2 regions of the Actinomadura keratinilytica genome follow, and region 2 is predicted to be linked to the other one. Evidence: riboswitches for the same ligand, from Rfam matches in the RefSeq annotation. Region 2 holds a riboswitch; the other holds the start of a gene.
The links. Region 2 has a riboswitch for glycine ahead of gcvT (glycine cleavage system aminomethyltransferase GcvT). Riboswitches for the same ligand answer to the same signal wherever they lie in the genome.
Positions count from the first base shown of each region.

Region 1: another riboswitch for glycine. It lies ahead of gcvP (aminomethyl-transferring glycine dehydrogenase); the one in region 2 lies ahead of gcvT (glycine cleavage system aminomethyltransferase GcvT).

Region 1 covers NZ_BAABDO010000088.1:7,054-11,465, forward strand. Annotated here, with positions in the region: gene ABD879_RS23560 (flippase-like domain-containing protein) at 1-1,079, opposite strand, end outside; glycine riboswitch at 1,344-1,439, shown strand; glycine riboswitch at 1,441-1,548, shown strand; gene gcvP (aminomethyl-transferring glycine dehydrogenase) at 1,622-4,412, shown strand, end outside.
Region 2 covers NZ_BAABDO010000013.1:21,028-25,439, forward strand. Annotated here, with positions in the region: gene ABD879_RS06995 (L-serine ammonia-lyase) at 1-69, opposite strand, end outside; gene ABD879_RS07000 (serine hydroxymethyltransferase) at 118-1,380, opposite strand; gene gcvH (glycine cleavage system protein GcvH) at 1,377-1,766, opposite strand; gene gcvT (glycine cleavage system aminomethyltransferase GcvT) at 1,787-2,866, opposite strand; glycine riboswitch at 2,951-3,033, opposite strand; glycine riboswitch at 3,037-3,133, opposite strand; gene ABD879_RS07015 (M50 family metallopeptidase) at 3,345-4,412, shown strand, end outside.

The DNA.
Region 1 (4,412 bases), on a different contig from region 2:
ACCTCGCAGGTGGCCACCAGCCGCGGCGTGCGCACCCCCGCCGACTCCATGGCGTAGGCCATGAGCGACTCCTGCTCCAGCGAGCGGCGCAGCGACCGCAGCGCCCGGCGGGTGGAGCCGCCGCGCAGCCGCACCAGCCGCCACACCCGGTACAGCAGCCCGGCGGTCTGCTGGTCGCGGTCCAGCACCGTGACCCGCAGCTGCCAGTCGCCGTGCGGCAGGGCGCGCCCGGTGGCGTCGGCGGGCGCCTCGCCGGGGGAGTGCGCGGTCGCCACGGTGTAGCGGCGCGGATCGTCGGCGGCGCCGGGCACCTGCCGCCCGCGGACGGGCCGCAGCCCCAGCCGCTCCAGCGCGGCCAGCACGGCGGTGCCGGGCGGCCGCGGGTTGGGGGTGCCGACCGCGTACAGGGTGCCGTGGCCGATGGCGCTGCCGAGGCAGTAGGTGGCGGCCAGCGCCGCCACCGACGCGGTCGCGGCGGTCAGGCCGGTCAGCGCCGCCAGCCCGATCATCGTCCAGGTGACGGCCTGCCAGCGGGTCCGGCCGGCCATGCCGACCGCGGTGACGAACGCGATGACCGGCGTGATGTCGGTGTGCAGCGGCAGGGTGTCGGTGCCGCCCCAGATCAGCGAGTCCAGCACCCCGCCGGGCGCGGCCGGGACGACCAGGTCGTCCAGCAGGATGGTGAGGACGAACGCGATCACCGCGGCCAGCAGCGCGATCGCGACCCGCACCCCGTCCTTGTGGAACAGCCGTTCGACCGCGAACGCCACCGGCACCGCCAGCACCCCGAAGCTGGACACGAGCGTGGCCAGGGTGAGCAGGAACCGGGGGGCGTGCGCGGTGCCCTCGGCGATGTCGGTCTGCAGGCCGTGCGTGGTCTGCTGGGCGAACGACACCAGCAGCATGATCCCGACCAGCCCGGCCACCGCGGCGGCGAACCGGATGGCGTCCGAGGGCCGCCGGATCCGGTCGGGCCGGGCCGGCTCCTCCACCGGCACGCCGACCGGCGCCGCCGTGCCGGGAGGCGCCGTCTCCTCCTGGGTCTGCGTCACCGCCGCACCGCCGTCCGGACCTGTCATCGTGATGAGCGTTCCAGAACCGGCGGCGTCGCGTCGAGAGGCGCGCGCACCGTGCCGCGCCCCCGTCCCGCCCCCGGCCGGGAACAGTGTTCGCCCTGCGCCCGCGGCGATCGTCCCGTCCGTGAGCTGTGGTTATCGTACTGGCGGCCTGCCGCGGCGCCCGCGCGGGACGCCGCGAGGGCGCCGTGCCGCGCCGCCGGGGGGCGTCCCCCGGCGGACGATCGTCACGGAGCTTTTGGATAGAGTTCCCATAAAGGACGCCGTCGACCCTGTGCGGGAGAGACCTCACGCCGCCAGCGTGGGGCGCCGAAGGGGCAACCCTCCCCGGAACCTCTCAGGCAAAAGGACCGCTCGGGCGAGGCACCTCTGGAAAGCAGGCGCCGCCCCCCGGAAAGGGGCCGGGGGCGCCTCACCGAAGGGGAAACCCCGTTCCGCGGGTGAAGCTCTCAGGTGCCGAGACAGAGGGGGAGACCGGTCGCCGGACCGCGCCAGCGCGGCGGGCGGCCGCCCTGAGCGACCGCAGCAGCCCAGGAGGATCCCCAATGACCGGCCAGTTCTTCGCCCCGGTGGCGTCGCCGCAGCATCCCCCGACCCGGTTCGCCGACCGGCACATCGGGCCGTCCCCGGACGAGCACGCCCGGATGCTGGCGGCCATCGGCTACTCCGGGGCCGAGGCCCTGATCGACGACGCGGTGCCCGCCGCGATCCGCACCGCCCGCCCGCTGGACCTGCCGCCCGCCCTCAGCGAGACCGCGGCGCTGGCCCGGCTGCGCGAGCTGGCGAGCCGCAACACCGTGCTCACCTCCATGATCGGCCTGGGCTACCACGGCACGGTCACCCCCGGCGTGATCATGCGGAACGTGCTGGAGAACCCCGGCTGGTACACCGCCTACACGCCCTACCAGCCGGAGATCTCCCAGGGCCGCCTGGAGGCGCTGCTGAACTTCCAGACGGTGGTCGCCGACCTGACCGGGCTGCCGGTCGCAGGCGCCTCCATGCTGGACGAGGGGACCGCCGCCGCCGAGGCGATGGCCCTGGCGCACCGCGCGTCCAAGCGCAAGGAGCCCGGCACGTTCCTGGTGGACGCCGACGCGCTGCCGCAGACCATCGAGGTGATCCGCACCCGCGCCGTCCCCCTGGGCATCGAGGTGGCCGTCGCCGACCTGTCCGGCGGGCTGCCGGACGGCGACTTCTTCGGCGTGCTGCTGCAGTACCCGGGCGCGTCGGGCGCCGTGCGGGACCTGGCGCCGGTCGCCGGGCAGGCGCACGCGCGCGGCGCCCAGGTCGTGGTGGCCGCCGACCTGCTCGCGCTGACGCTGCTGCGGCCGCCCGGCGAGTTCGGCGCCGACATCGCGGTCGGGTCGGCGCAGCGGTTCGGCGTGCCGTACGGGTTCGGCGGCCCGCACGCCGGCTACCTGGCGGTGCGCGACGGGCTCCAGCGGCAGCTGCCCGGCCGCCTGGTGGGGGTGTCGGTGGACGCCGACGGCGCCACCGCCTACCGGCTGGCCCTGCAGACCCGCGAGCAGCACATCCGCCGCGAGAAGGCCACCAGCAACATCTGCACCGCCCAGGTGCTGCTGGCCGTGATGGCCGGCATGTACGCGGTGTACCACGGGCCCGAGGGGCTGGCGGCGATCGCCCAGCGCGTGCACCGCCGCGCCGCCGGGCTGGCCGCCGCGCTGCGGCGCGGCGGCGTGGAGGTGGTGCACGAGGCGTTCTTCGACACCGTGCTGGCCCGCGTGCCCGGCCGCGCCGACCAGGTCGTGGCCGCCGCCCTCGAGCGGGGGATCAACCTGCGCCGCGCCGACGCCGACCACGTCGGGATCGCCTGCGACGAGACCACGCTGCCCGAGCACGTCGCCGCCGTCCTGGAGGCGTTCGGCGTGGACCCGGCGCCCGGCGGCGACCCGGCCGACGCGTTCCCGCCGGAGCTGCGCCGCGAGAGCCCGTACCTGACCCACCCGGTGTTCCACGCGCACCGCTCCGAGACGGCGATGCTGCGCTACCTGCGCCGCCTGCAGGACAAGGACATCGCGCTGGACCGGTCGATGATCCCGCTCGGCTCCTGCACGATGAAGCTGAACGCGACCACCGAGATGGAGCCGATCACCTGGCCGGAGTTCGCGGACATCCACCCGTTCGCGCCGGTCGAGCAGGCCGCCGGGTACCTGGAGCTGATCGCCGAGCTGGAGGAGCGGCTCGCCGAGATCACCGGGTACGCCAAGGTGTCGGTGCAGCCCAACGCCGGGTCGCAGGGCGAGCTGGCCGGGCTGCTGGCCATCCGCGGCTACCACGCCTCCCGCGGCGAGGGGCACCGCACCGTGTGCCTGATCCCGTCGTCGGCGCACGGCACCAACGCCGCCAGCGCCGTCATGGCCGGGATGCGGGTCGTCGTCGTCAAGTGCGACGACCGCGGCAACATCGACCTGGACGACCTGCACGCCAAGATCGAGAAGCACCGCGCCGAACTGGCCGCGATCATGGTGACCTACCCGTCCACCCACGGGGTGTTCGAGGAGACCATCACCGAGGTGTGCGCGGCCGTGCACGAGGCGGGCGGCCAGGTGTACGTCGACGGCGCCAACCTCAACGCGCTGGTCGGGCTGGCCCGGCCCGGGGAGTTCGGCTCCGACGTGTCGCACCTGAACCTGCACAAGACGTTCTGCATCCCGCACGGCGGCGGCGGGCCGGGCGTCGGCCCGGTCGGCGTGCGCGAGCACCTGGTGCCGTTCCTGCCCGGCCACCCGCTGCGCCCCGAGGCGGGCCCCGCCGGCGGCGGGCCGGTCTCGGCGGCGCCGTGGGGGTCGGCGGGCATCCTGCCGATCTCCTGGGCCTACATCGCGATGATGGGCGCCGACGGGCTGCGCGCCGCCACCGAGGGCGCCATCATCGCCGCCAACTACGTGGCCAGGCGGCTGGCCCCGCACTACCCGATCCTGTACACCGGCCGCAACGGGCTGGTCGCGCACGAGTGCATCGCCGACCTCCGCAAGATCACCAAGGAGACCGGGATCACCGCCGAGGACGTGGCCAAGCGGCTGATCGACTACGGGTTCCACGCCCCGACCCTGGCGTTCCCGGTGGCCGGCACGCTGATGATCGAGCCCACCGAGAGCGAGGACCTGGCCGAGCTGGACCGGTTCTGCGACGCGATGATCGAGATCCGGCGGGAGATCCAGCGCGTCGCCGACGGCTCCTACGACCGCGACGACAACCCGCTCAAGAACGCCCCGCACACCGCCGCGTGCCTGATCACCGAGGACTGGAAGCACGCCTACTCGCGCGAGGAGGCCGCCTACCCGGTGCCGTCGCTGCGCGAGGGCAAGTACTGGC
Region 2 (4,412 bases):
CGGCCCGCCGGTGTGCGAGCTGGACGGTCCGATTCCGATTTTGAAAAGGTCGAAGACGCTGATGGCCATCGCTGAGATCCCTCCGTGACCGGGGGGTCGCCCCGGTCACGGGAGGCGCTAGAGGGTCGGGTACAGGGGGTGCTTGTCGGCGAGGGCCCGCACGCGGGCCGCCAGGGCCGCCTGGTCGAACGACGGCTGCAGGGCCGCGGCGATCACGTCGGCGACCTCGGCGAAGTCCTCGGCGGTGAAGCCGCGGGTGGCGAGGGCGGGGGTGCCGATCCGCAGGCCCGAGGTGACCATCGGCGGACGCGGGTCGTTGGGCACCGCGTTGCGGTTGACGGTGATGCCGATCTCGTGCAGCCGGTCCTCGGCGTCCCGGCCGGTCAGCTCGGAGTCGACCAGGTCCACCAGGACCAGGTGCACGTCGGTGCCGCCGGTCAGCACCTTCACCCCGGCCTTGGCCGCGTCCTCGGCCAGCAGCCGCTCGGCCAGGATGCGGGCGCCCTCCAGGGTGCGGGCCTGCCGGTCGCGGAACTCCGCCGACCCGGCGATCTTCAGCGCGACCGCCTTGGCGGCGATCACGTGCTCCAGCGGGCCGCCCTGCATGCCCGGGAACACCGCCGAGTTGATCTTCTTGCCGTACTCCTCGCGGGCCAGGATCAGCCCGCCGCGCGGACCGCCGAGGGTCTTGTGCGTGGTGGTGGTGACAACGTCGGCGTACGGGACGGGCGAGGGGTGCAGCCCGGCCGCGACCAGCCCCGCGAAGTGCGCCATGTCCACCATGAGCAGGGCCCCGACGGAGTCGGCGATCTCGCGGAACGCCGCGAAGTCCAGCTGCCGGGGGTAGGCCGACCAGCCCGCCACGATCATCTTGGGGCGGTGCTCGGCGGCCAGCCGGGCGACCTCCTCCATGTCGATGCGGCCGTCCTCGGGCCGCACGTGGTAGGCGACCACGTTGAGCAGCTTGCCGGAGTAGTTCAGCCGCATGCCGTGGGTCAGGTGCCCGCCGTGCGCCAGGTCCAGCCCGAGGATGGTGTCGCCGGGCTGCAGCAGGGCGAAGTAGACCGCCGTGTTGGCCTGCGCGCCCGAGTGCGGCTGGACGTTGGCGTGCTCGGCGCCGAACAGCTCCTTGGCCCGGTCGATGGCCAGCTGCTCGGTGACGTCGACGTGCTCGCAGCCGCCGTAGTAGCGCCGCCCCGGGTAGCCCTCGGCGTACTTGTTGGTCAGCACCGAGCCCTGCGCCTCCAGCACCGCGACGGGCGCGAAGTTCTCCGAGGCGATCATTTCCAGCGTGCCCTGCTGGCGGCGCAGCTCGGCGGCGACGGCCTCGGCCACCTGCGGGTCGACGGCCGCCAGGGACTCGTTGAGGGACACGGTCAGCTCTCCTCGATCAGCTTGCTGTAGGCGGTGGCGTCGAGCAGGTCGCCCGGCTCCTCGCTTACCCGCACCTTGAAGATCCAGCCCTCGCCGTACGGGTCGTCGTTGATGACCTTCGGCTCGTCCACCACCGTGGCGTTGATCGCGGTGATCTCGCCGCTGACCGGCGAGTAGATGTCGCTGACCGACTTGGTCGACTCCACCTCCCCGCAGGGCTCCCCGGCCTCGACGGTGTCGCCCTCGCCGGCCTGCAGCTCGATGAAGACGATCTCGCCCAGGGCGTCGGCGGCGTGCTGGGTGATGCCGACGGTGACGATGCCGTCCTCGTTGTCGAGGCCGGACACCCACTCGTGCTCCTCGCTGTAGCGGAGCTGTTCCGGAACGCTCACGTTCGTTTCTCCCAGGTTTTTCAGGATCGCTTGTAGAACGGCAGGGGGACGACGTCGACCGGTTCGTGCCGGCCGCGGACGTCCACGGCGAGCCCGCTGTCCGCGGCGCCGCTGTCGACGTACGCCATGGCGATCGGCCTGCCCAGTGTGGGCGACGGAGCGCCGCTGGTCACGACGCCGCACGGCGTGCCGTCGGAGCCGACGACCGGGTACCCCTTGCGGGGCGCCCGGCGGCCGCGCGCGACCAGCCCCACGAGCCTACGGCCTGGCGCGGTCTCGGCCTGCGCCGCGAGCGCGGACCTGCCGACGAAGTCGGCCTTCTTGCCGAGCTTGACCACCCGGCCGAGCCCGGCCTCGTAGGGGGTGGTCTCGGCGGTCAGCTCGTTGCCGTACAGCGGCATGCCCGCCTCCAGGCGGAGGGTGTCGCGCGCCGACAGCCCGGCGGGCACCACGTCCTCGGCGTCGGCGAGCCTCCGCCACAGCGCCACGGCGTCGCCGGGGGAGACGAACAGTTCGAAGCCGTCTTCGCCGGTGTAGCCCGTGCGGGCGATGAGCGCGTCCACCCCGCCGACCTCCCCCGCCAGGACGGCGTAGTAACGCAGGTCGGCCAGCGGGGCGTCGGTGTGTTCGGACAGGACGGCCTGGGAGCGCGGGCCCTGCAGCGCGATCAGGGCGTAGGAGGCGGAGCGGTCGTCGACGGCCGCCTCGAAGCCGGCGGCCCGCTCGGTCAGCTCCGCGCGGACGGTGTCGGTGTTGGCGGCGTTGGCGACCACCAGGAACGTCTCGGCGGCGAGCCGGTAGACGATCAGGTCGTCCAGCACGCCGCCGTCGGGCGCGCAGATCATCGTGTAGCGGGCCTTGCCGACCGCCAGGGGGGACAGCTCGCCCACCAGCGCGTAGTCGAGTGCCGCGCCGGCCCCGGGCCCGGACACGAAGATCTCTCCCATGTGGGACAGATCGAACAGACCGGCCGCGGTGCGCACGGCGCGGTGCTCGGCGGTCTCGCTGTCGTAGCGCAGCGGCATCCGGTAGCCCGCGAAGTCGACGAGCGTGGCGCCGAGGTCGGCGTGGACCTCGTACAGCGGCGTCTTCCTGGACATGGGTGGGCTCCTTCATCGCGGGGGCGCGCGTCGGGACGGGCATCATCATCGTCCCATCGGCGCACCGGCGTCGTCGGTGCCTCCCCCTCTGTCATCGGCGCCTGAGAGCTTCACCCCTCGGGGGTTTTCACCTTCGGCGGGGGACGGCGTCCCCGCTTTCCAGAGGGCGCCTGGCCTGCGCGGTCCTGGGGCCTGAGAGGTTCCGGGGAGGATTTGCTCCTTCGGCGGCCCCCGCCGGCTGCGAGGGCGCTCTCCCGCGCGGGATCAGCGGCGCACGGCCAGCGTATCAGCGGCCCGTCCTCCCGCGTAGGCCCGCGTCGCACCCCTCCCGGGGTATGCCCGACCTGGGCACGCGCGGCCGGGAACGCCGCGGGACGCCCGAACGGCCCGCTACGGCCAAGGTGCACTCGTACGCGGTCGGATATACGGCTCATGACGTACCCTGAGCGGGTCGCCGAGATCACAGGAGGGTGCCACGGTGGACTGGCTGACGGGGGTGCTGATCCTCTTCCTGGGCCTGATGGCGTCCATCGCGCTGCACGAGCTCGGGCACTTCTCCTTCGCCAAGCTGTTCGGCGTGCGCACCACCCAGTTCATGGTGGGCTTCGGGCCCACGCTGTGGTCGCGGACCAAGGGTGAGACCGAGTACGGGATCAAGTGGATCCCGCTCGGCGGCTACATCCGCATGATCGGCATGCTGCCGCCGCGCCGGGGCGACCGGCCCGGGCAGGTCCGGCAGGTCTCCACCGGCCCGTGGCAGGGGCTGATCGAGTCGGCCCGCGGCGCGGCGCTGGAGGAGGTCCGGCCGGGCGACGAGAACCGCGTCTTCTACGCCAAGCCGTGGTGGCAGAAGCTCATCATCATGTTCGCCGGACCGGCCATGAACCTGGTCCTGGCCGTGCTGTTCTTCGCGATCCTGCTGATGGGCATCGGCACGCCCACCCCGCAGCCGGTGATCGGCTCGGTGGCCAAGTGCGCCATCCCGGCCGGGCAGGAGACCACCGAGTGCCCGGCGAACTACACGCCCACGCCCGCCGCGCAGGCGCGGCTGCAGGCGGGGGACCGGTTCGTCTCCTACGACGGCCGCAAGATCTCCTCCTACGAGCAGCTGCAGGAGCTGATCCGCGACTCCGGCGGCCGCACCGTGCCCGTCGTCGTCGAGCGCGACGGCCGCACGCTGCACCTGAGCATCGCCGTCACCCGCAACCAGATGTACGACCTCAAGGACCCCGACAAGATCGTCAACGTCGGGTTCCTCGGCATCACCCCGCTGCAGGAGCGCGAGCGGCAGGGCCCGGTGGCCGTCGCCGAGTACATGGGCGAGCTGACCGCGCACACCGCCGGGGCGCTGGTGCGCCTGCCCCAGCGGATGGTCGGGGTGTGGCAGGCGGCGTTCGGCGGCGAGGAGCGCGACCCCAACGGGCCGATCGGCGTGGTCGGGGTGAGCCGGCTCGGCGGCGAGATCGCCGCCTCCGAGAGCCCGGTGGTGGAGAAGCTGGCGATGTTCATCGCCCTGCTCGGCTCGGTGAACCTGGCGGTCGCCCTG